DNA from 4 places in the Xenorhabdus siamensis genome. Region 1 is predicted to be linked to each of the others. Evidence: predicted binding sites of a transcription regulator. Region 1 holds the regulator's gene; each other region holds the start of a gene.
The links. Region 1 encodes CRP, which controls carbon source genes, mostly activating them, when cyclic AMP is high. Its sites were predicted from a motif close to ATGTGANNNNNNTCACAT; they were not measured.

Region 1 (5,794 bases):
AGCTGATTCAGCTAATCCAGATTAATGGTACACAAGCTGCTGTCAAAAGCCCCATCACGATATTGAAAGTAAACCATGCGGTACGGCTTTTTAACAAACGGCCAATCATAGCGCCTAAAATAAGCCATACCATTCCGGTGACTGTATTACACAATAACATCACCACGCTGATAACCAGAATGGAATGGATATATAAATCCCCTGTTAAACTATAGCTACTGATAGCCCCTAACCCCATCATCCATGCTTTCGGGTTCAAAAACTGCAATAGCCAGCCTTGATGGCTTTTAATGGGTGTCCCAAGGGATGGTGTAGCCTCCAGCCGTTTGTATTGTGCAGTCACCGTCTTCCAGGCCAGCCACAGTAAATACAGGCTACCGAGCACCTTCAAGCCGGTGTGTATGGTCGGATATACCAGCAGTAACGCGGCAATACCAAAAGCAGACAGCAACAGGACGCTTTGCATCCCAAAAACAATTCCCAACAACAGTATCAACGAACGGCGGAACCCAAAATTGGCACCAGATGATGTCAGTAACATATTGTTCGGGCCGGGTGTGATCGCGGAGATAAACATAAATGTGCTAAGTGAGAATATCAGGCTGGCGGTCATGGCGTACTTTATCCCTCAATTATTGACATTTCCTTTCTAAGAAAATAGCAGTATGTTATTTAGCATACAAGGCCAGTTAACAATGAAAGTTAAACTCAAAAAACATCCTCAAAGCTAAGCAATACCAGCAGCTAATATAATGTGATATGGAGCGACCACAATGATTATCCCGTGGCAACAAGTAGAACCCGATACTCTACTTAACTTGATCGAAAGTTTTGTCTTGCGGGAAGGCACCGACTACGGTGAACTCGAAAAAACACTGGAACAGAAAGTACAGGATGTAAAACGCCAGCTTGAGCGGGGTGAAGCCCTGCTGGTTTGGTCTGAATTGCATGAGACTGTCAATATCATGCCTAAGGAGATGTTCCGTCCATAGTTTCATATCATTTCTGGCTCAATAAATAGCATTTCATTCAACATCGGTTTGTTTTATTGGCCTGATACTGCTGATCACGAGAACGATCATCCCAATTTTTTATGATAAGGAGTCTGTTTCTTATGTCTGCCAAACACCCTGTCATTGCCATAACCGGCTCTAGCGGAGCCGGAACGACAACCACCAGTGTGGCATTTCGCAAGATTTTCCAACAACTCGGCATCACTGCCGCACTTATCGAAGGGGATAGTTTCCACCGTTATACCCGCCCTGAAATGGACGCAGAAATACGTAAAGCGAAAGAACAAGGCAGGCACATCAGTTACTTCGGGCCAGAAGCGAATGATTTCCATATGCTAGAGAAGACATTCTTTGAATATGGGGAAACAGGTGCTGGCCGCTGGCGGAAATATCTGCATACGTATGACGAAGCTGTTCCCTACAACCAAGTACCGGGTACATTCACGCCCTGGGAATCGCTACCATCAAACACCGATATGCTGTTTTATGAAGGATTACATGGTGGTGTTGTCACGCCGCAATACAATGTCGCCGAATTAGTTGATCTGCTAATTGGTGTTGTCCCCATCGTCAACCTTGAATGGATACAAAAACTCATTCGCGATACCAGTGAACGCGGGCATTCAAGGGAGGCGGTTATGGATTCCGTGGTTCGTTCGATGGATGATTATATTCGCTATATTACGCCACAGTTTTCCCGCACTCACATCAACTTTCAACGCGTTCCTACTGTTGATACCTCCAACCCCTTTTCCGCCAAAGCTATTCCTTCTCTAGACGAAAGTTTTATCGTCATCCGATTCCGTGGTCTGAGCCAAATCGATTTCCCTTATTTACTGGCCATGCTTCAGGGTTCGTTTATTTCCAGTATAAATACTATCGTCGTTCCGGGTGGAAAAATGGGACTGGCAATGGAGTTAATTATGGCTCCGTTAGTTCAACAATTACTGGAAGGCAAAAAAATTTCCTGAATTAAGCACAAGTTAATTATCAATAACGCAGGTAACAAAAAATAATGTTACCTGTGATAAAACACCCACTATTCACCCACTTATAAATGAAAATGTAGTAAATGGTGTTCTGCAAACAGATTTCTGGTAATTTATTAACTGGTTTTATATGCTGAAGCGATACAGGAGAAGACAGAAATGTTTTCCTGTGTTACAAACAAAAGTTACAAGCGAAGCTGGCAGGTTTTATGGGTCTGGATGACTACACCAATATGTTAGCATCCTTTATAAACCTATATAAAATTCTTACTTGTCAGTTTTTCAGCAAGTTAATATGTTAATCTATTGACTTTATAAAGCCAGCCTGATGAGAAACTGTCAGCTTCTCAGAACATAAAGGCGGAAATAACAACAGAGGATAAAGCGAATGGTTCTCGGCAAGCCACAAACAGACCCTACTCTTGAATGGTTTTTGTCACACTGCCATATTCACAAATATCCATCCAAGAGCACGCTTATTCATCAAGGCGAGAAAGCAGAAACGCTTTACTACATTGTTAAAGGTTCAGTTGCTGTTCTAATAAAAGATGAAGAAGGTAAAGAAATGATCCTCTCTTATTTAAATCAGGGGGATTTCATTGGTGAACTTGGATTGTTTGAAGAAGGGCAAGAACGTACTGCATGGGTGCGAGCTAAGAGCGCCTGTGAAGTGGCTGAAATTTCTTATAAGAAATTTCGCCAGTTAATTCAGGTTAATCCTGACATTCTGATGCGTTTATCCGCTCAGATGGCAAGCCGCTTACAAACAACATCGGAAAAAGTTGGAAACCTGGCATTTCTGGATGTGACAGGTCGTATTGCACAGACATTGCTCAATCTGGCCAAACAGCCTGATGCAATGACCCATCCTGATGGTATGCAAATCAAAATTACACGTCAGGAAATTGGGCAGATTGTCGGATGCTCCCGTGAAACTGTCGGCCGCATTCTGAAAATGCTGGAAGATCAAAACCTGATCTCTGCGCACGGCAAAACAATTGTCGTTTATGGAACCCGCTAGTTCTTGAAATTGCGCTTGAATTAGGCCAGTGCGGCCCATAGAGCACTGGCTTTTTGCTTTCCATCCTTCAGCTTCTCTCATCCCTTAACAAAATGAAACCCGCTGGTGCATAATTTAGTGATATCACCTGCCCACAAATGCTTCGTAAAAAAATGGCCGTAAACAGTAGCCAAAAGAGGAAGTAAATCGTTCTTCGTTAATATTTAAGAAAATTATTTAACAGTTCATGTCCTTGTTCACTCAGGATGCTTTCCGGATGGAACTGCACGCCTTCCAAGGGGAGAGTACGGTGACGTATTCCCATTATTTCATCCACATTACCATCATGCTGGCTCCATGCCGTAACCTCAAAGGATGCAGGTAACGTTTCTGCGGCAATAACCAAAGAGTGATAACGGGTAACTGTCAGTGGACGATTCAATCCCTTAAATACACCTTGCTGGTTATGGTGAATTAAACAGGTTTTTCCGTGCATCACCTCACGGGCTTTAACAACACTCGCGCCAAAAGCCTGACCAATCGCTTGATGTCCGAGACACACCCCCAAAATCGGCACTTTCCCGGCAAAATGTGAAATGGCTTCCAGTGAGATCCCTGATTCATCTGGTGTACAAGGCCCCGGAGAGATCACTAAATGAGTCGGTGCTAATTTCTCGATATCTTCAAGCTGTAATTCATCATTACGCTTAACTAAAACATTTGCCCCTAACTCACAAAAATATTGATATAAATTGAATGTAAAAGAGTCGTAGTTATCTATTATTAATAACATAGGAGTTCATCCTACTGATTTTTATAGTTTTATATATTGCGTTGTCCTATTGGACATTATGCGTTCTGTATCACGGTAAAATTAGGTAAAGCAGCACCAACGGTAGCGGGACAGTCATCATACCACATAGACATTTTTAAAATAGGGGCAGGGATTACCGCCAGACAGCGGCACATATCCACAGTGAGGTCTTTTTCGTGTGAAAACGTAGAGGAGTGAGAAAGGGAGACGGCACTTTAAAAACCCTGAAACTTCAAAAAGTGTAATAACAGGCCAATACCGTCTCATTCTCTATCTTTCAGGCAAAAAACGTGTTTTTCTCATCAAGGTTATTGGGAAACAACCTTTGCAGAAAGTATCACAATCGGTTTAACAGGAACATTTTGGTAAGGCCCAACATTTTCTGTTTTGACTTGAGAAATTTTGTCAACCACATCCATCCCTTTCACTACCTTACCAAAGACGGCATAGCCGAAATCACGCTGACCGTGGTCAAGAAAAGCATTATCAGTCACATTAATGAAAAACTGACTGGTTGCACTATCCTTATCTGCGGTGCGTGCCATCGCAATTGTTCCACGCAAGTTACGTAAGCCATTATCAGCTTCATTTTTGATTGGGGCTTTGGTGACTTTCTGTTTCATATCTTTCGTAAATCCCCCTCCCTGGATCATGAAACCGGGAATAACGCGATGGAAAATCGTATTGTTATAAAAACCCTCATTCACATACTCAACGAAATTCTTTGTGGTAATCGGCGCCTTATTGCTATCCAGTTCAAGCTCTATTTCACCTGCTGATGTCATCAGCTTCACGTGAGTTTCGGCAGCCAATGCTGGAGCAGCCATACTGATAGCACATGCCGTCATAAGCGACACAAAAATACGTTTAAACATTGATGGTTCCTTTATTCTTGAGGTCAATAACAAAACCCATAAAACTCATTAAGTGTAATTCCCTATAGCGCTAAGTTGCAAAGATTTACCAACTTTTACGAGTAATGATGAGTTTTGCTAAAGAATATCTATCTAAATAAATATTATATTCTCATATTCTGGGTAGAGTTTATTTTTGGAATAGCGTCTATCTTGGTGTTCTTTCATACATATTAGGCAGGAAAAAGTTGCAGAATATTCTTTACTACGTTAGGCAAAAATAATTTCAGTCAAAAAGCAAAAATATGTCGTAATAGAAACATCACGATAAAGTTACACCTGTCCACAAGCCGTTGCTCTCGGTATAATCACCGCGCTGTTTTTTCGTGTATTCCGCAGGGAGATAATCATTTTGACCATCAAAAACTACAACTATCATACGACCCACTTTGTCACGAGTGCACCTGACATTCGCCACCTGCCTCAAGATGTGGGCATTGAGGTCGCGTTTGCCGGTCGGTCAAATGCCGGTAAATCCAGTGCGCTGAATGCACTGACCCGGCAAAAGAGCCTTGCCCGTACCAGTAAAACGCCCGGACGAACGCAATTGATTAACCTGTTTGAGGTAGAAGAAGGCATACGCCTGGTTGACTTACCGGGTTATGGTTATGCACAAGTGCCGGAAGAAATGAAACTCAAGTGGCAGAGAGCATTGGGCGAATATCTCCAGAAACGTGAATGCCTACAGGGGCTGGTGGTATTGATGGATATCCGTCATCCACTAAAAGATCTGGATAGGCAAATGATTGAATGGGCGATCGTGATGCAAGTACCAGTCATGATACTACTGACCAAAGCCGATAAACTGGCATCAGGGGCACGCAAAAAACAATTAAACGAAGTACGTCAGGAATTGGCTGCGCTGGACGGTGATATTCAGATCGAGAATTTCTCTGTTTTGAAAAAAATTGGCATAGACAAACTTGAACAGAAACTTAATAACTGGTTCAGCCAGCCCACTATTGAAGTGAAGTAATTTCCACCTTTTCCCTTCTCACCTCCTGCAACAATCGTAAATCACGCATAAAAAAACGCCCCAGTCAAAAGAGATGACTGGGGCAGCT
Region 2 (5,794 bases), on a different contig from region 1:
TGTGCGCCTGTCGAGCCGATGATTTTGAAGCTAATTATTTACATCCTGAGGAAAAAAATTGGATGGAGATCATAAAGGCTTCCAGCGCTATTCCTGGCTTTTATCGTAATGGCGTGACGCTTGATGGCACTGTTTATCAAGATGGTGGCATTTGTGATGCTATCCCAGTAGAAGAGGCTTATCGCCGTGGTGCAGATACCATTGTGGTGGTCAGGACAGTACCTTCACAGCTCTATTACACGCAACAGTGGATTAAACGAATAGAGCGCTGGCTGGAAAGCAGTAGCTCACAAAAGATGATTCAGATGTTGAAGCTGCATGCTAAAAGTTACTATCGAACACAGCAATTTATTGAAAATCCGCCAGATGATGTGCAGGTATTCGAAATTTATCCACCAGCACCCTTGGCCACAATGGCACTGGGAAGCAGGATCAGTGCATTGGATAAGGATTATCACCTGGGGCGGCGCTGTGGGCGGTATTTTCTGGCCACCATCGGACATACTTTTGTCGGAGGTAAATTTGGTGTGGCAGAACGTAAAAGTTATGGTGTTTGTCGCAACGGTTTAAATCATGATGGAATGAACCGTAATGTTTTCAGGCACAATGGCTTTTTGGACAATATGAATCGCCCGGAGATTGAGGGAACAGAGGTCAATGATATTACCTCGACTCCACGGACAGGTTACCATGATGGATAAGTAGATGTTTATCGATACACATTGCCATTTTGATTTTCCCCCTTTTACTGGCGATGAAACAGCAAGTTTAGCGCGCGCCAGACAAACAGGGGTAGAAAAAATCATTGTCCCGACAGTCAGTCAGTTGAATTTTCAACGTGTTGCCGATCTGGCTGCTACCTATGACTCAATTTATGCTGCGTTTGGGTTACATCCTTTATATATCAATGAACATCATGACGTGCATCTGGATGCGCTGGAACAGAAACTCAAGGAAAAACAGGCTAACTGTGTAGCGGTAGGTGAAATCGGGCTTGATCTGTATATGCCGGAACCTCAGTTTGAGAAGCAAAAAGGCCTCTTAGCAGCGCAGCTCATGCTGGCCAGCAAGTATGAATTGCCTGTGATACTTCACTCTCGCAAAAGCCACGACCAATTGGCAGCAATGTTACGGAAACACAGTGTGCCACGTACTGGTGTGATCCATGGCTTTGCCGGAAGTTTGTCTCAGGCACAGGCTTTTATTCGTTTGGGTTTTTACATTGGTGTTGGTGGAACTATTACTTATGAGAGAGCAAAAAAGACGCGAGATACGATTGCACGATTACCACTGTCATCTCTTGTATTAGAAACGGATGCACCTGATATGCCCTTATCAGGGTTTCAGGGGCAACCAAACCGACCAGAAAGAGTTGCTCAGGTTTTTTCTGCATTGTGTAAGTTGCGTTCTGAATCTGTAGATGAAATTTCCGGCAAAATTTATCAAAATAGCGTGACATTGTTTGCATTAAGCTAGTTTCTATTGAATAAAAATCAGGCCATTTTTGTCAGACAAAAGATGGACTTCCGTTTTAAATAAATATTAATAATATTAAACTGGCATTATCTTCTTATTTCTCCCTTTTTTTCCGCAAGATTATCTAATCCCTGAGAAATAATGTGACTATATGTGATGTATGTCTCATTTTCTGTTTTTATATTACTTTTTGCTGTATTAATTTGTGATGTTAGTTGCTTGTTCTTTTTTACTACTAGGTATAATCGCCTCCACACACAGTGTCAGTAGGAACTTACAAAATAACTGACATATTTTTAATTCATTTAGTGAACAGGGATTCTTCCAATGCAACTCATTATGAGCCTGATAGGGATGGTAGTGCTGATTTTTATCGCAGTACTTTTCTCCAGTAATTACCGAGCTATTAAAATCCGCACTGTCCTCGGCGCCTTTCTTATTCAGGTAGCTATTGGGGCATTTGTACTTTATGTGCCGGCAGGTAAAGACATTCTGGGTGGAATGTCAAAAGGTGTTTCCAATGTAATCGGATATGGTCAGAAGGGAACTGATTTCATCTTCGGTGGATTGGTTTCTGACAAAATGTTTGAACTGTTTGGCGGCGGTGGCTTTATCTTTGCTCTGCGCGTTCTGCCAGTCATTGTTTTCTTCTCTTCTCTGATTGCAGTTCTGTATTACATCGGTGTTATGCAGCTTATCATTAAAGTTCTTGGTGGTGGCTTGCAAAAAGTGTTGGGAACATCACGTACAGAGTCTCTGTCCGCAACAGCGAATATTTTCGTAGGTCAGACAGAAGCCCCTCTGGTTGTTCGTCCTTATATCGCGACCATGACTCAATCTGAGTTGTTTGCTGTTATGTGTGGTGGTCTGGCTTCTGTAGCAGGCTCTGTATTAGCAGGCTACGCATCCATGGGTGTTCCATTGGAATACCTGATCGCGGCTTCATTCATGGCAGCACCGGGTGGCCTTTTGTTTGCAAAATTGATGGTGCCAGAAACTGAAAAAACACACGATACTGTTGATGCAATGTCTCTGGTTACTGCGGAAGAGCGTCCGGCTAATATTATTGATGCGGCGGCATCTGGTGCGGCATCCGGTATGCAACTGGCTCTGAATGTAGGTGCAATGTTGTTGGCATTTACTGCATTGATTGCTTTGTTGAATGGTATGCTAGGTGGCATCGGTGGTTGGTTCAGTTATCCTCAATTGTCAATGGAATTGATTCTGGGTTGGGTGTTTGCGCCAATTGCTTATCTGATTGGTATACCGTGGCATGAAGCAACAGTTGCAGGTTCTTTTATTGGACAGAAACTGGTTGTTAATGAATTCGTTGCATTCATGAGCTTTGGTGAATATCTGAAACCAGATGACGTAGTTAAGGCAGCAGGTCTGCAAGTACTTTCTGATCACACCAAAGCGATTATTTCTTTCGCATTGTGTGGTTTTGCTAATTTGTCTTCTGTTGCCGTTCTGCTCGGTGGTCTGGGGGGGATGGCACCAAACCGCCGCGGTGACATTGCGCGCTTCGGTCTGAAAGCCGTATTGGCTGGTTCACTCTCTAACCTGATGAGTGCCACAATTGCCGGATTTTTCTTCTCTCTGTAATAGTTAGAGAAATCTAATTAGAAAACATCTACTAAATGAGATGCAGGTGGGTTGACCTCACCTGCATTTTATTTTTCTCAAGGTCAATTATCACGATTAACATCACAATAAAATGATTATCATTGCAATTCTCATTTAATTAATGTGAGTTTACACACGCCTTATTGTGCGTTTACATGTTCAAATAATGATGTTCTAAGATTTCATGGAGTAAGCTAATGCCTGCCGGTGCAGTATAATCTAAATAAAATCAGACTAAAGAACCACGTGCGGAGAAAAGGAACTCTGTTGTTGCTGGGAAATATAATCATCGCAACATCTTCAAGGAACCAAGTCCGCTCGCCAACATAAGAACTGACTCATCATTCAGGACAATTATTCAACATAAGCGTTTCAAGAAAGTGTGAACTGATTGAATCACAATAATACCGTTGGAGAGTTTTATGACCGATTTAACCGCAGTTGCTCAGCGTGCGCTGAGTTTGATGGATTTAACCACACTCAATGATGACGATACTAATGAAAAGGTAATGGCACTTTGTCATCAGGCGAACAGCCCGGCAGGGCATACCGCAGCTATCTGTATCTACCCACGTTTTATTCCGGTTGCACGTAAGGTATTAAGTGAACAAGGAACACCTGACGTTCGTATTGCCACTGTTACCAACTTCCCGCATGGTAATGACGATATTGATATCGCACTGGCGGAAACCCGTGCAGCCATTGCTTATGGTGCTGACGAAGTGGACGTTGTTTTCCCTTATCGTGCCCTGATAGCGGGTAACGAACAAATCGGTTTTGATTTGGTTAAAGCCTGCAAGGCTGCCTGCGCTGGAGCTGGTGTCTGGCTAAAAGTTATTATTGAAACTGGCGAACTGAAAGAGGTTGATCTGATCCGTAAAGCATCTGAAATATCAATTAAAGCGGGAGCAGATTTTATTAAAACATCAACCGGAAAAGTACCCGTGAATGCGACACTGGAAAGTGCAGAGATCATGCTCAGCGTTATCCGTGATATGGGGGTAGGAGATACTGTTGGATTTAAACCTGCGGGCGGTGTGCGTACCACAGAAGAAGCAGCACAGTATCTGGCTCTGGCAGATAGAATCATGGGTGATAAATGGGTAGACTCCCGCCATTTCCGTTTTGGTGCTTCCAGTTTATTGGGGAGCTTATTGACAACGTTAGGGCACCAGGGACAAAAACAAAGCAGTGGTTATTGATAACCCATATTTAGAACCATCATTGATTGAAAACAATCGTTATTGAGATCAATAACAACATATGAAGGTTCGCTAAGATAAGGTGCATTACTGCCATTCTTTTCAGATAATAATGATGATTGGGAGGTAGCTTTGTTTCTGGCACAGGAAATTATCCGCAAAAAGAGAGAGGGTTATCCACTGAGTGAAGAGGAAATCCGTTTCTTTATTAATGGCGTGTGTAATAACACAGTATCCGAAGGGCAAATCGCTGCATTAGCAATGACCATTTATTTCCGGGATATGACGATGGAGGAACGTATTGCTTTAACATTGGCAGTACGTGATTCCGGTACAGTTCTGGATTGGAATAAATTGAACTTGCATGGCCCAGTTGTCGATAAACATTCGACGGGCGGGGTTGGTGATGTAACATCCCTGATGTTAGGGCCGATGGTAGCAGCATGTGGAGGTTATGTCCCGATGATCTCAGGGCGCGGATTGGGGCATACCGGAGGAACGTTGGATAAATTAGAATCCATTCCCGGTTTTGACATTTTCCCTGATGAACATCGTTTCCGTGACATTATCCGGGATGTTGGCATTGCGATTATCGGTCAGACCCATTCATTGGCACCTGCGGATAAGCGTTTTTATGCAACACGTGATATTACTGCTACTGTTGACTCTATTCCACTGATTACCGCCTCTATTCTGGGCAAAAAACTGGCTGAGGGATTGGATGCTTTGGTCATGGATGTGAAAGTAGGTTCCGGGGCATTTATGCCAACTTATGAGCAATCGGAACAACTGGCAGAATCCATCGTCGCGGTAGCTAATGGCGCGGGTTGCAAAACGACAGCATTGTTAACCGATATGAATCAGGTGCTGGCATCCAGTGCGGGTAATGCACTGGAAGTACGTGAAGCGGTTCAGTTTTTGACGGGAGAATACCGTAATCCCCGGCTATTTGAAGTCACTATGGCATTGGCTGCTGAAATGCTGGTATCAGGTAAATTGGCAGAAAACCGTGAAGCTGCATATTGTAAGTTACAGGCGGTTCTCGACAGTGGTAAAGCAGCGGAAGTTTTTGGACGTATGGTTGCTGCACAAAAAGGGCCTGCCGATTTTGTCGAAAACTATGCTCATTATTTGCCAACGGCCTCTTTCAGCAGACCTGTATTTGCTGAAAAGTGTGTTATTGAAGAACAATGCATTGTGACAGAGATGGATACCCGGGCTTTGGGAATGGCCGTGGTGACGTTAGGGGGTGGCCGTCGCAAGGTCACGGATACGATTAATTATAGTGTGGGGCTGAGTGATATTATTGCACTTGGTTCAGAAGTTAACACAGATACCCCTCTGATGACGATCCATGCCAATAGTGAAAATGAGTGGCATGCAGCGGCGGAGGCTGTGCGTAAGTCGTTTGTTCTACAACATAAAGTGTTACAACAGGCGGATGCTTCACAAAAGACGAATGTTTTGGCAGCATCGAATGTAGGAACGAA
Region 3 (5,794 bases), on a different contig from region 1:
ATCGCTACCCCGGTGTTGTTGCATCAGTCAATAAATTGCAGGAAGAAGGTTTCCCACTCTATTGCTATGATGCTTCTCTGGGCGGTCAATTCCCGGTGATCTGCGTTGTACTGTTCAACCCCAATAACGGCACATGTTTTGCCTCTTTTGGTGCTCACCCTGATTTTGGTGTTGCGTTAGAGCGTACCGTAACAGAACTTTTACAAGGCCGCAGTCTGAAAGATCTTGATGTCTTTACACCACCAAGTTTCGATGATGAAGAAGTTTCTGAACACACAAATCTGGAAACTCACTTTATTGATTCAAGCGGCGCAATTAGCTGGGATTTGTTCAAACAAGATGCTGATTATGAATTTGCCGACTGGGATTTCAGCGGAACAACAGAAGAAGAATTCGCAACTTTGATGAGCATTTTCACATCGCTGGATGCAGAAGTTTATATTGCTGATTATGAACATCTTAGTGTTTACGCCTGCCGCATTCTGGTGCCGGGTATGTCAGATATTTATCCGGTTGAAGATCTGTACATTGCCAATAATACGATGGGAACTCATTTGCGTGATACGATTCTGTCCTTGCCGGATAGCCAATGGCAACCAGAAGAATACCTTGCCTTCCTTGAGCAAATAGACGAAGAAGGGCTGGATGATTTTACCCGCGTGCGTGAATTATTAGGAATTGCAGCAGGTAAAGATAACGGCTGGAGCAACTTGCGTATTGGTGAACTAAAATCCATGTTGGCACTGGCAGGTCATGATCTGGAACAGGCTCTGATATGGGTTGAATGGACACAAGATTTCAACTCTTCTGTCTTCACAGCAGAAAGGGCAAATTATTATCGCTGCCTGCATACCCTACTATTGCTTACCCAAGAAGAAGATCGTGATCCAGGCCAATATCATCAAGCTTTTGTCAAAATGTACGGTCAGAAAGCGGTAGAGGCTGCATCTTCAGCCATTGATGGTAAAAACTGTTTCTACGGATTATGGTCTATCGATTCAGAATTAAAAGCATTACCAGCCCATCAAGCATTATTGAATGCTTATGAAAAACTACAAAAAGCCAAACGGGATTTTTGGATAAATAAACAGGGATAAATAACCTGTTAAATTAAAGTTATTTTCTGGCAAAATTAAAACTCAGGTTAAATTACATTTATTTTCAAATAACAAATAAATGACAATTTAACCTGTTATTTTACTTTTCCTGTATTTTTCTCAAAATTCTTCATATAAAATACTTTTATAATTTTTAAAAAATATTTTTTAAATAGATATCAAAAAGTTAATCCAAAAAAAGACTATTTTAACAGCAATAATTCACTAGGCTTTCTATTTAATATGATCTATATCAAATTCAGGTCAATGCCCATTTGTTACTATCATCACGTGCTATAATTAACTGAGAAAAAAGAGAGTGTTAGTATGAAAACTGACAACCCTTTTAATTTATATCCACCTGCTGTAATGGCACAAATTGCTGATGATAGCGGTGTATATAAAGTCAATAAACATTTCGCAGTAACTTATTTATCAGCAATCATGGCTGGTGTATTTATTTCCATTGCTTTCGTCTTTTATATTACGGTTACAACAGGAACTTTTTCCATTCCTTATGGTTTAGCTAAATTGACCGGTGGTATCTGTTTCTCCCTGGGCTTAATGTTAATAATAATATTTGGTGTCGATCTCTTCACTTCCACAGTACTGACCATTGTTTCAAAAGCAACGGGCCGTATTACCTGGTCACAAATGTTCAAAAACTGGATTAACGTTTATATCGGTAATCTGATTGGAGCTTTATTTTTTGTCACTTTAATGTGGCATTCAGGTCAACATACCGCCGCCAATGGTTTTTGGGGCCTGAACGTATTACAGGTAGCCGATCATAAAATGCACCATACCTTTATTGAGGCATTATGCTTAGGCATTTTAGCTAATCTGATGGTATGCCTTGCTGTCTGGATGAGTTATGCAGGCCGCAGCCTTGTTGATAAATTATTTGCATTAATTCTGCCAATTAGCATGTTTGTCGCAAGCGGCTTTGAACACAGCATTGCTAACATGTTTCTGATCCCTTTTGGAATTGTTATTAAAGAATTCGCTACCGCTGAATTCTGGGAAAAAGTAGGAACAACACCGGAGCAATTTCCCCAACTGACAGTCTCAAATTTTATTACTGATAACCTGCTACCAGTTACGATTGGTAACATCATTGGTGGTTCGATATTGGTTGGGTTGACTTATTGGTTCATTTATTTACGTGGTAGCCGCTGACATTAATTTGCTTCCACACCAAATTTCCAAGTTCTACGGTTAAAAGGTAAAAGTATCATGTCTGAGTTAAATGAAAAATTCTTTGTAGCATGGCAAGACTTTAACGAAGGTAGCTGGCAGAATGAAGTCAATGTTCGTGACTTCATTCAGAAAAACTACACTCCATATGAAGGTGATGAATCATTTCTTGCAGGCGCTACAAAAGCGACGGATATTTTGTGGGAAATGGTCATGGAAGGTATCAAAATCGAAAACCGCACTCATGCTCCGGTTGATTTTGATACTGACATTGCGTCTACAATTACCTCTCATGATGCTGGTTATATTGAAAAAGATCTAGAACAAATCGTTGGTCTGCAAACTGAAGCGCCACTGAAACGTGCCATTATTCCATTTGGTGGGATTAAAATGGTTGAAGGCTCCTGCAAAGCATACAACCGAGAGCTGGATCCAAAACTGAAACAAATTTTTACTGAATATCGTAAGACCCACAATCAGGGGGTATTCGATGTTTATACGTCTGATATTCTGAAATGCCGCAAATCCGGTGTACTAACTGGTTTACCTGATGCTTATGGCCGCGGTCGTATTATCGGTGATTATCGTCGTGTTGCACTGTACGGTATTGATTTCCTGCGTGATGAAAAGTATGCACAATTCACCTCATTGCAAGAAAAATTGGAAAATGGCGAAGATCTGGAAGCAACTATTCGCCTGCGTGAAGAGATTTCAGAACAACATCATGCTCTTGGTCAAATTAAAGAAATGGCTGCTAAATATGGCTACGATATTTCCGGCCCTGCGACCACCGCCAGGGAAGCTGTACAGTGGACTTATTTTGCCTATCTGGCTGCTGTAAAATCTCAAAATGGTGCTGCAATGTCTTTCGGCCGTGTATCCAGCTTTCTGGATATCTATATTGAGCGAGACCTGCAAGCGGGCAAATTGACTGAACAAGAAGCACAAGAGCTAATCGACCATCTGGTGATGAAGCTGCGCATGGTTCGTTTCCTGCGTACTCCGGAATACGATGAGTTGTTCTCCGGTGATCCGATTTGGGCTACTGAATCAATAGCCGGTATGGGTCTGGATGGTCGTACCCTTGTTACCAAAAACAGTTACCGTTTCTTGAATACGCTGTACACAATGGGGCCATCTCCGGAACCCAACATGACCATTCTGTGGTCTGAAAAACTACCAGCCAACTTTAAAAAATACGCAGCAAAAGTGTCTATCGATACTTCATCCTTGCAGTATGAAAATGATGATCTGATGCGTCCCGATTTCAACAGTGATGATTACGCCATTGCATGTTGCGTCAGCCCAATGGTTGTTGGCAAACAAATGCAGTTCTTCGGTGCCCGTGCAAATCTGGCGAAAACCATGTTGTATGCGATTAATGGTGGTGTAGATGAAAAACTGAAAATGCAGGTTGGCCCGAAGGAAGCCCCCATGAAAGATGATGTTTTGGATTATGATAAAGTCATCGAACGCATGGATCACTTTATGGACTGGCTGGCAAAACAGTACGTCACAGCGCTGAATATCATCCACTACATGCATGATAAATACAGCTATGAAGCCTCCTTAATGGCACTGCATGATCGGGATGTTCACCGTACTATGGCATGTGGTATCGCAGGTTTGTCTGTGGCGGCAGACTCTCTGTCCGCGATCAAATATGCAAAAGTATCACCAATCCGTGATGAGAATGGCCTGGCGATTGATTTCAAAATCGAAGGTGAATATCCCCAGTTTGGTAATAATGATACTCGTGTTGATGATATTGCCTGCGATTTGGTTGAACGTTTCATGAAGAAAATTCAGAAATTGCAGACCTATCGTAATGCAGTACCAACTCAGTCTGTATTAACCATTACCTCTAACGTTGTTTATGGTAAAAAAACGGGTAACACACCTGATGGCCGTCGTGCAGGTGCCCCATTTGGGCCGGGCGCTAACCCAATGCACGGTCGTGACCAAAAAGGTGCGCTGGCTTCACTGACCTCAGTTGCTAAGCTACCATTTGCTTACGCGAAGGATGGTATCTCTTATACCTTCTCTATCGTACCTAACGCTCTGGGTAAAAATGACGAAGCACGCAAAACGAATCTGGCAGCTCTGTTGGATGGCTATTTCCATCATGAAACCGATATTGAAGGTGGTCAACATCTAAACGTTAACGTAATGAATCGTGAAATGCTAATAGATGCAATGGAAAATCCTGAAAAATATCCTCAGTTGACGATCCGTGTATCTGGCTATGCAGTACGCTTCAATTCTCTGACTAAAGAACAGCAACAGGATGTCATTACGCGTACATTTACGCAAACAATGTAAATATTTATTAGTCGCATCGTGTTACCTTAAAAAGGCCATAATTTTCTAATCGAGCAAAATGGCATACACTCCAAGGCCCCTGTAAAATCGGGGCCTTTACTCTCTCAGCATCCAATCAGTTTTTGGAGAAACCCTTTCATGTCGGTACTTGGCCGTATCCACTCTTTTGAATCCTGCGGAACCGTTGATGGTCCTGGTATCCGTTTTATCGCGTTTTTCCAAGGCTGCCTAATGCGTTGTCTTTATTGCCATAATCGGGATACATGGGATACGCATTGCGGCAAAACGGTAACTGTCGAAGAACTTATCAAGGAAGTAACAACTTATCGCCATTTTATGAATGTCTCAGGTGGTGGAGTCACAGCATCAGGTGGAGAAGCCATCCTTCAAGCTGAATTTGTCCGTGATTGGTTCAGAGCTTGCCATGCAGAAGGTATTCACACTTGTTTAGATACCAATGGCTTTGTTCGCCGCTATGAACCAGTAATTGATGAGCTGCTGGATGATACCGATTTAGTGATGCTGGATCTAAAACAACTTAACGATGATATTCACCGGGAACTGGTCGGTGTTTCCAATCATCGAACGCTCGAATTTGCCCATTATCTGGCAAAACGCAATCAAAAAACATGGATCCGCTATGTGGTTGTACCCGGATGGTCAGATGATGATAAATCTGTCCACATGCTGGGAGAATTCACTAGGGATATGAAGAACATCGAGAAAATTGAATTATTGCCTTATCATGAGCTTGGAAAGCATAAATGGATTGCCATGGGTGAAGAATACAAACTAGAAGGGGTAACACCACCTTCTAATGAAACGATGGAGCGAGTGCAACGAATCCTAACTAGTTACGGACATCATATAATTTATTGAGTCCAATATTCTTCCAACCGTCACAAAATAAATCATTACAAATAGCAACTGGTTCAATGATAAATTGCAACCAGTTTTGTGCTAAAAAATCATTTTATCATTTAAATATTGTGCAAATTTAAACCCGATGTTTTTATCAGACAACGTTCTATAACAAACTACCATATTATAAATTCAGGTGCACTTTTTACACAATTTGATTTCACTCAATAACTATTGAATTATTAATAAATTACATCCACGTCATAAATACATTAACTAAAAAAGTATTAAAACAAACTCATTTAACAATATGATAA
Region 4 (5,794 bases), on a different contig from region 1:
ACTATATTGCTAAACAGCCAGTCCAAAATAGCCACCAAAACAATGGCAACATTGCGGTGATCATAGTTGAAGGTGCAATCATGGATGGTAAACAATCTAATGGCATAGCTGGTGGTGATACAATCGCAGCACAACTGCGAGAAGCACGTATGAATCCCGAAATCAAAGCCATTATATTACGTGTAAACAGCCCTGGCGGCAGTATCGGTGCCTCTGAGCTGATCCGCAGTGAACTCATGGCAATTCGGGAAGGTACTGATGAGAATGGTAAAAAGGTCAATCAGAAACCCATCGTTGTTTCAATGGGGGGTCTTGCGGCATCAGGGGGATATTGGGTATCCACACCAGCTAACTACATTATTGCATCGCCAAATACTTTAACTGGCTCCATTGGTGTTTTCGGTGTCTTCAATACCTTTGAAAAGAGCCTGGATCATCTTGGTGTGAATACAGATGGTGTTTCAACACATCCACTGGCTGATATTTCATTAACAAAAGGTATAAACCCTCTGTTTTCTGACGTTATGCAATTGTCGATTGAAAACGGCTACAACCAATTTATCGGGCTGGTAGCAAATTCCCGGCATAAGTCAGTAAATGAGATTAAGAAAATCGCCGAAGGTCGTGTCTGGAGTGGTAGTGATGCGAAAAAGAATGGCTTGGTCGATCAATTAGGCGATTTCGATGATGCAGTGAAGAAAGCTGTTGAATTAGCCGGCCTCAAAACGGCAACATTAGACTGGATGCAACCAGAGCTTTCCCTCACTGAAAAACTCATGCTGGAGTTTTCTTCATCTGCTCAGGCAATTATGCCAAATATTCTGCAATCAATGCTGCCGGCACCATTTGCTCAGGTTGCACAAGATATGAAACAGCAAGCAGTATTTTATAATCGCATGAATGATCCACAGCATGTTTATGCGTTTTGCCTGAATTGCGAGAATATCCGTTAGAAAGTTATTACTAAAATGTGATAACAGCTATACCCAAAAGCCTGATCTTTATATATCAGGCTTTTTTTATTCCATATACCCCCTATAATCGGCTAAACATTTTTATCAGGTACTGTTATTGGGGTACTTCCATGCAGAAGAAATCTATCTATGTTGTTTATACAGGTGGCACAATTGGGATGCAGCATTCTCCCAATGGTTACATTCCTGTCTCTGGTCATTTACAACGGCAACTTGCACAGATGCCAGAATTCCACCGCCCAGAAATGCCAACGTTCACGATCCGTGAACATCATCCTCTTATCGATTCTTCTGACATGAGTCCGGATGATTGGGGAATTATCGCCAACGATATTGACCAGAATTACCACAATTACGATGGTTTTTTGATCCTGCATGGTACAGATACCATGGCTTTCACTACTTCAGCACTCTCTTTTATGTTTGAAAATCTAAGCAAACCCGTTATCGTGACAGGGTCGCAAATACCTTTAGAAGCACTGCGCTCAGATGGTCAGACAAATTTGCTCAATGCACTGTACCTGGCAGCCAATTATCCCGTTAACGAAGTTAGCTTATTTTTTAATAATAAATTGTTTCGAGGGAACAGAACGGTTAAAGCCCACGCCGATGGTTTTAACGCTTTTTCATCTCCCAATTGTCCTCCACTCATTGAAGCGGGGATCAATATCCGTACATTTAATACTGCTCCCATACCAACCAGCCATGGTGACTTTATCGTACATCAAATCAAATCACAGCCAATCGGCGTTGTAACTATCTATCCGGGATTATCTTGTCAGGTGGTTGAAAATATCCTGATGCAACCTGTCAAGGCACTGATTTTGCGCTCTTATGGCGTTGGTAATGCCCCACAACGTTCCGATTTGTTAAAAATCTTAAGAGAAGCGACTGAACGAGGCATTATTGTGGTCAATTTAACACAATGTATCTCTGGAAGAGTTAATATGGAAGGTTATGCCAATGGCCATGCGCTATCTACATCAGGCGTTATCAGCGGCTATGATATGACTTTTGAAGCCGCACTGACCAAACTGCATTACTTGTTGAGTCAGCACTACGAAACTGAAGAAATCCGCTCGCTAATGCAGCAGAATTTACGCGGAGAATTGAGCTACTCCGACAAGTAAAAAAATACGTCGAGGAATATAATGAAAACCGCATTATTACTTATCGATCTACAAAATGACTTCTGTACAGGCGGGACGCTGGCGGTCAAGGAAAGCGAAGAAGTTATCAAAATGGCAAATAAAGCGATTGAATTGTGTCAGCAACACAACATCACTATTATCGCAACTCAAGATTGGCATCCATCCGATCACATGAGTTTTGCCGTCAATTCTGGTCAACCTGTTGGTGAGTTGGGGGAACTGAATGGTATCCCTCAGATATGGTGGCCTGTGCATTGTGTACAGGGACAATTAGGTGCAGACTTCCATCCAACGTTGAATCAGTCTGCTATTCAGGAAATTTTTCGTAAAGGCGAAAATTCACAGATAGATAGCTATAGCGCATTCTTTGATAACGATCGTAAAAACGCTACCAAACTGCATAGTTGGCTATCAGAACAACATATCAATCGCCTGTTGATTTTGGGAATTGCCACTGATTACTGCGTAAAATTTACGGTCTTGGATGCTTTAGAACATGGATATGAAACTTACGTGATCGCTGAAGGCTGCCGTGGAGTCAATATTCAAGCAGATGACAGCCAACGAGCCATTGAAGAAATGACAGCCAAAGGTGCCAGGTTGATTTCATTAAGTGAAATAACAACGCTTTTTTAAGTTATTTTTTCTGAACATACCCAAAATTAACCTCGTCCTTTTATTGCAAACTTATTACAAAGGACGAGGTTATTATTTTAACCTGCTGGTTCATTCTTCTTCTGACAGCGGTTTTAACTTGGCAACCATTTCTGATTGGAACATAGCCTTCAGTGCTTGCTTGCTTTTTATCGTAATTTGGCCATCCGTGCCAATTGTCATATGTTCAGGATCATGATTATGCCTGGCTTGCCAAAGCATCACCATTTGCAAACTATTTTCTTTCTGCTCTGGTGTTAATGGAACGCCATCTTGCCATTTGCCCAACTCAACAGCCTGAACCAATCGTTGATAAATTTCAGGCGTCATGGCAGAGAGTAAATCATCCAACTTCATCGATATTTCCTTACGGCTACACATTTTGGCTGAATCGATTCTATTTTAGTGACCAATTCATATTGCTTATCTTTATTTAAAAACACCCGCAGTCATAATATTAACCTGCCGTTTCTTCACCTGTTTCCTTATCAACAAACCATAAGGCAGCCGAATTAATGCAAAAGCGCTCTCCGGTAGGTTTAGGTCCATCAGGGAAAACATGCCCTAAATGTGCCTGACAATGACTGCAACGCACCTCTATTCGATGCATATTATGGGAGTAATCATCAATATATTTAATGGAATTGTCATTGATTGGCTGGTAAAAACTTGGCCATCCACATCCAGAATCAAACTTAGTATCAGAAACAAATAATGGCTGATGACAACACAAACAATGATAAATGCCACTTTTTTTGTTGTGCAACAGTTTTCCTGAAAATGGCGGCTCAGTACCTGCTTCCTGCGTGACATAACGCTGCATTTCACTAAGCTGCTCCAAAGAAACGGAGATATTTTTAGCCATGGAAACCACCTTTTGAGGCCAATATTTTCAATTAAAAAACACCGAAAACAACAAAAAGCAAATACTAGAATGTTAAAAGGCATTCTAACGCATTCAACATAATGATTTACTTTACTAATTGTGATAAATCTCACATCTCTAACCAATGGTAACTTTAAATATCGCTTTATACCCCGATAATGATGGGCGTAGAGCTTGTTACAGTTGAATAGCGAGCATTCAGACAGTGATTTCTAAATTGATCTTTTTCAATTGTTGACACGATTCCGCTTGACGACTGACAAGATTTTGGTAACTTTAGAAACAACTTTTAATTCACTAAAAAATAGCTGGTGGAATACTATGACTATCAAAGTAGGTATTAACGGTTTTGGTCGTATTGGCCGTATTGTTTTCCGTGCTGCACAAGAACGTTCTGACATTGAAATCGTTGCAATCAATGACCTGTTAGATGCAGATTACATGGCTTACATGCTGAAATACGATTCAACCCACGGCCGCTTCAACGGTACTGTTGAAGTTAAAGACGGTCATCTGGTTGTTAACGGCAAAACCATCCGCGTTACATCTGAGAGAGATCCAGCTAACCTGAAGTGGGACGAAGTAGGTGTTGATGTTGTTGCTGAAGCAACTGGCATTTTCCTGACTGACGAAACTGCACGTAAACACATCACTGCTGGCGCGAAAAAAGTTGTTCTGACTGGCCCATCTAAAGACAACACTCCAATGTTTGTTATGGGTGTCAATCACAAGGCCTATGCAGGCCAGGACATCGTTTCTAACGCTTCCTGCACAACCAACTGCCTTGCTCCGCTAGCTAAAGTTATCAATGATAAATTTGGTATCGTTGAAGGTTTGATGACAACTGTTCACGCAACAACTGCAACTCAGAAAACAGTTGACGGCCCTTCTGCTAAGGACTGGCGTGGTGGCCGTGGTGCGGCACAAAACATCATTCCATCTTCTACCGGTGCTGCAAAAGCAGTAGGTAAAGTTATTCCAGAACTGAACGGCAAATTGACCGGTATGTCTTTCCGTGTACCGACTCCTAACGTTTCTGTTGTTGACCTGACTGCACGTCTCGAAAAACCAGCGACTTATGAAGAAATTTGTCAAGCAATCAAAGAAGCGGCTGAAGGCGAACTGAAAGGCATTCTGGGCTACACTGAAGATGACGTTGTTTCTACTGATTTCAATGGCGAGAAACTCACTTCTGTATTCGATGCCAAAGCGGGTATCGCGTTGAACGACAACTTCGTAAAACTGGTTTCTTGGTATGACAACGAAACGGGTTACTCTAACAAAGTTCTGGATCTGATTGCTCATATCTATAACTAATTGAAATTTAATCTATTATTCAATAAGCCACCTTTGCAGGTGGCTTTATTTTCCCTCTCTACCACAATAAGCTATCCTTGCCTTTACCAATTATCCAATTCAGGTTTATATAAGGTTATGTAGATGCTTGATAGAATTTTCTCATTATCGGTTGTAAAACAAATATCTCCTTATATCAGTCAAAGGAATATTGATGGATTTCCGCTGATTGTGATTTCCCACCCCAAAATCCGTGGTGCAATCAGTATCCAGGGCGCACATCTTATGGCATGGCAACCCTGTGGTGAAAAACCTGTATTATGGTTAAGCGATAATACAAAACTCCGTGAGGGTACAGCCATTCGTGGTGGTATTCCTATCTGTTGGCCTTGGTTTGGCTCTCTGTGCACACCCAGTCATGGGTTTGCCCGGATATTACCGTGGGAATTCAAGGCCCATCATGAAAATGAGAATGGTGTGATTTTGATGTTCACACTACAAGATAGCGCATACACAAAACAGTTGTGGCCACATGAATTTACACTTATTGCCCGCTTTAAATTGGGAGAGACTTGCGAAATAGAGCTGGAATCCCATGGAGATTATCAGGTCACTTGTGCCCTACACTCTTACTTCAATGTGAGTCACATCAATCAAATCCGTATCAGCGGGCTAGGTCATCACTTTATTGATACTGTTATAGACAGAGAGCAATACACTGATGAGGACCTCATTTTTCAAGGAAGAACGGATCGCATTTATACAGAGCCAGAAAATTTCAGTCTGATTAGAGATGAGTTATGGAATCGTACCATTGAAATTCATCATTATCA

Region 2: the regulator CRP is predicted to act here: its motif matches at 1,628-1,645, upstream of AAC852_RS14490 (NupC/NupG family nucleoside CNT transporter).
Region 3: the regulator CRP is predicted to act here: its motif matches at 1,339-1,356, upstream of focA (formate transporter FocA).
Region 4: the regulator CRP is predicted to act here: its motif matches at 3,763-3,780, upstream of msrB (peptide-methionine (R)-S-oxide reductase MsrB).

The regions. Positions count from the first base shown of each region.
Region 1 covers NZ_JBBMXE010000005.1:397,136-402,929, reverse strand. Annotated here, with positions in the region: gene murP (PTS N-acetylmuramic acid transporter subunit IIBC) at 1-6, shown strand, start outside; gene AAC852_RS05710 (LysE family translocator) at 8-613, opposite strand; gene AAC852_RS05705 (YheU family protein) at 774-992, shown strand; gene AAC852_RS05700 (phosphoribulokinase) at 1,115-1,984, shown strand; gene crp (cAMP-activated global transcriptional regulator CRP) at 2,391-3,023, shown strand; gene AAC852_RS05690 (aminodeoxychorismate synthase component II) at 3,220-3,795, opposite strand; gene ppiA (peptidylprolyl isomerase A) at 4,125-4,691, opposite strand; gene yihA (ribosome biogenesis GTP-binding protein YihA/YsxC) at 5,083-5,706, shown strand.
Region 2 covers NZ_JBBMXE010000014.1:108,937-114,730, forward strand. Annotated here, with positions in the region: gene AAC852_RS14480 (patatin-like phospholipase family protein) at 1-701, shown strand, start outside; gene AAC852_RS14485 (TatD family hydrolase) at 706-1,476, shown strand; gene AAC852_RS14490 (NupC/NupG family nucleoside CNT transporter) at 1,816-3,081, shown strand; gene deoC (deoxyribose-phosphate aldolase) at 3,525-4,304, shown strand; gene deoA (thymidine phosphorylase) at 4,437-5,794, shown strand, end outside.
Region 3 covers NZ_JBBMXE010000017.1:179,032-184,825, forward strand. Annotated here, with positions in the region: gene ycaO (30S ribosomal protein S12 methylthiotransferase accessory factor YcaO) at 1-1,097, shown strand, start outside; gene focA (formate transporter FocA) at 1,425-2,276, shown strand; gene pflB (formate C-acetyltransferase) at 2,334-4,616, shown strand; gene pflA (pyruvate formate lyase 1-activating protein) at 4,755-5,495, shown strand.
Region 4 covers NZ_JBBMXE010000007.1:159,253-165,046, forward strand. Annotated here, with positions in the region: gene sppA (signal peptide peptidase SppA) at 1-953, shown strand, start outside; gene ansA (asparaginase) at 1,085-2,104, shown strand; gene pncA (bifunctional nicotinamidase/pyrazinamidase) at 2,126-2,761, shown strand; gene AAC852_RS07565 (YeaC family protein) at 2,852-3,136, opposite strand; gene msrB (peptide-methionine (R)-S-oxide reductase MsrB) at 3,237-3,644, opposite strand; gene gapA (glyceraldehyde-3-phosphate dehydrogenase) at 3,987-4,982, shown strand; gene AAC852_RS07580 (D-hexose-6-phosphate mutarotase) at 5,106-5,794, shown strand, end outside.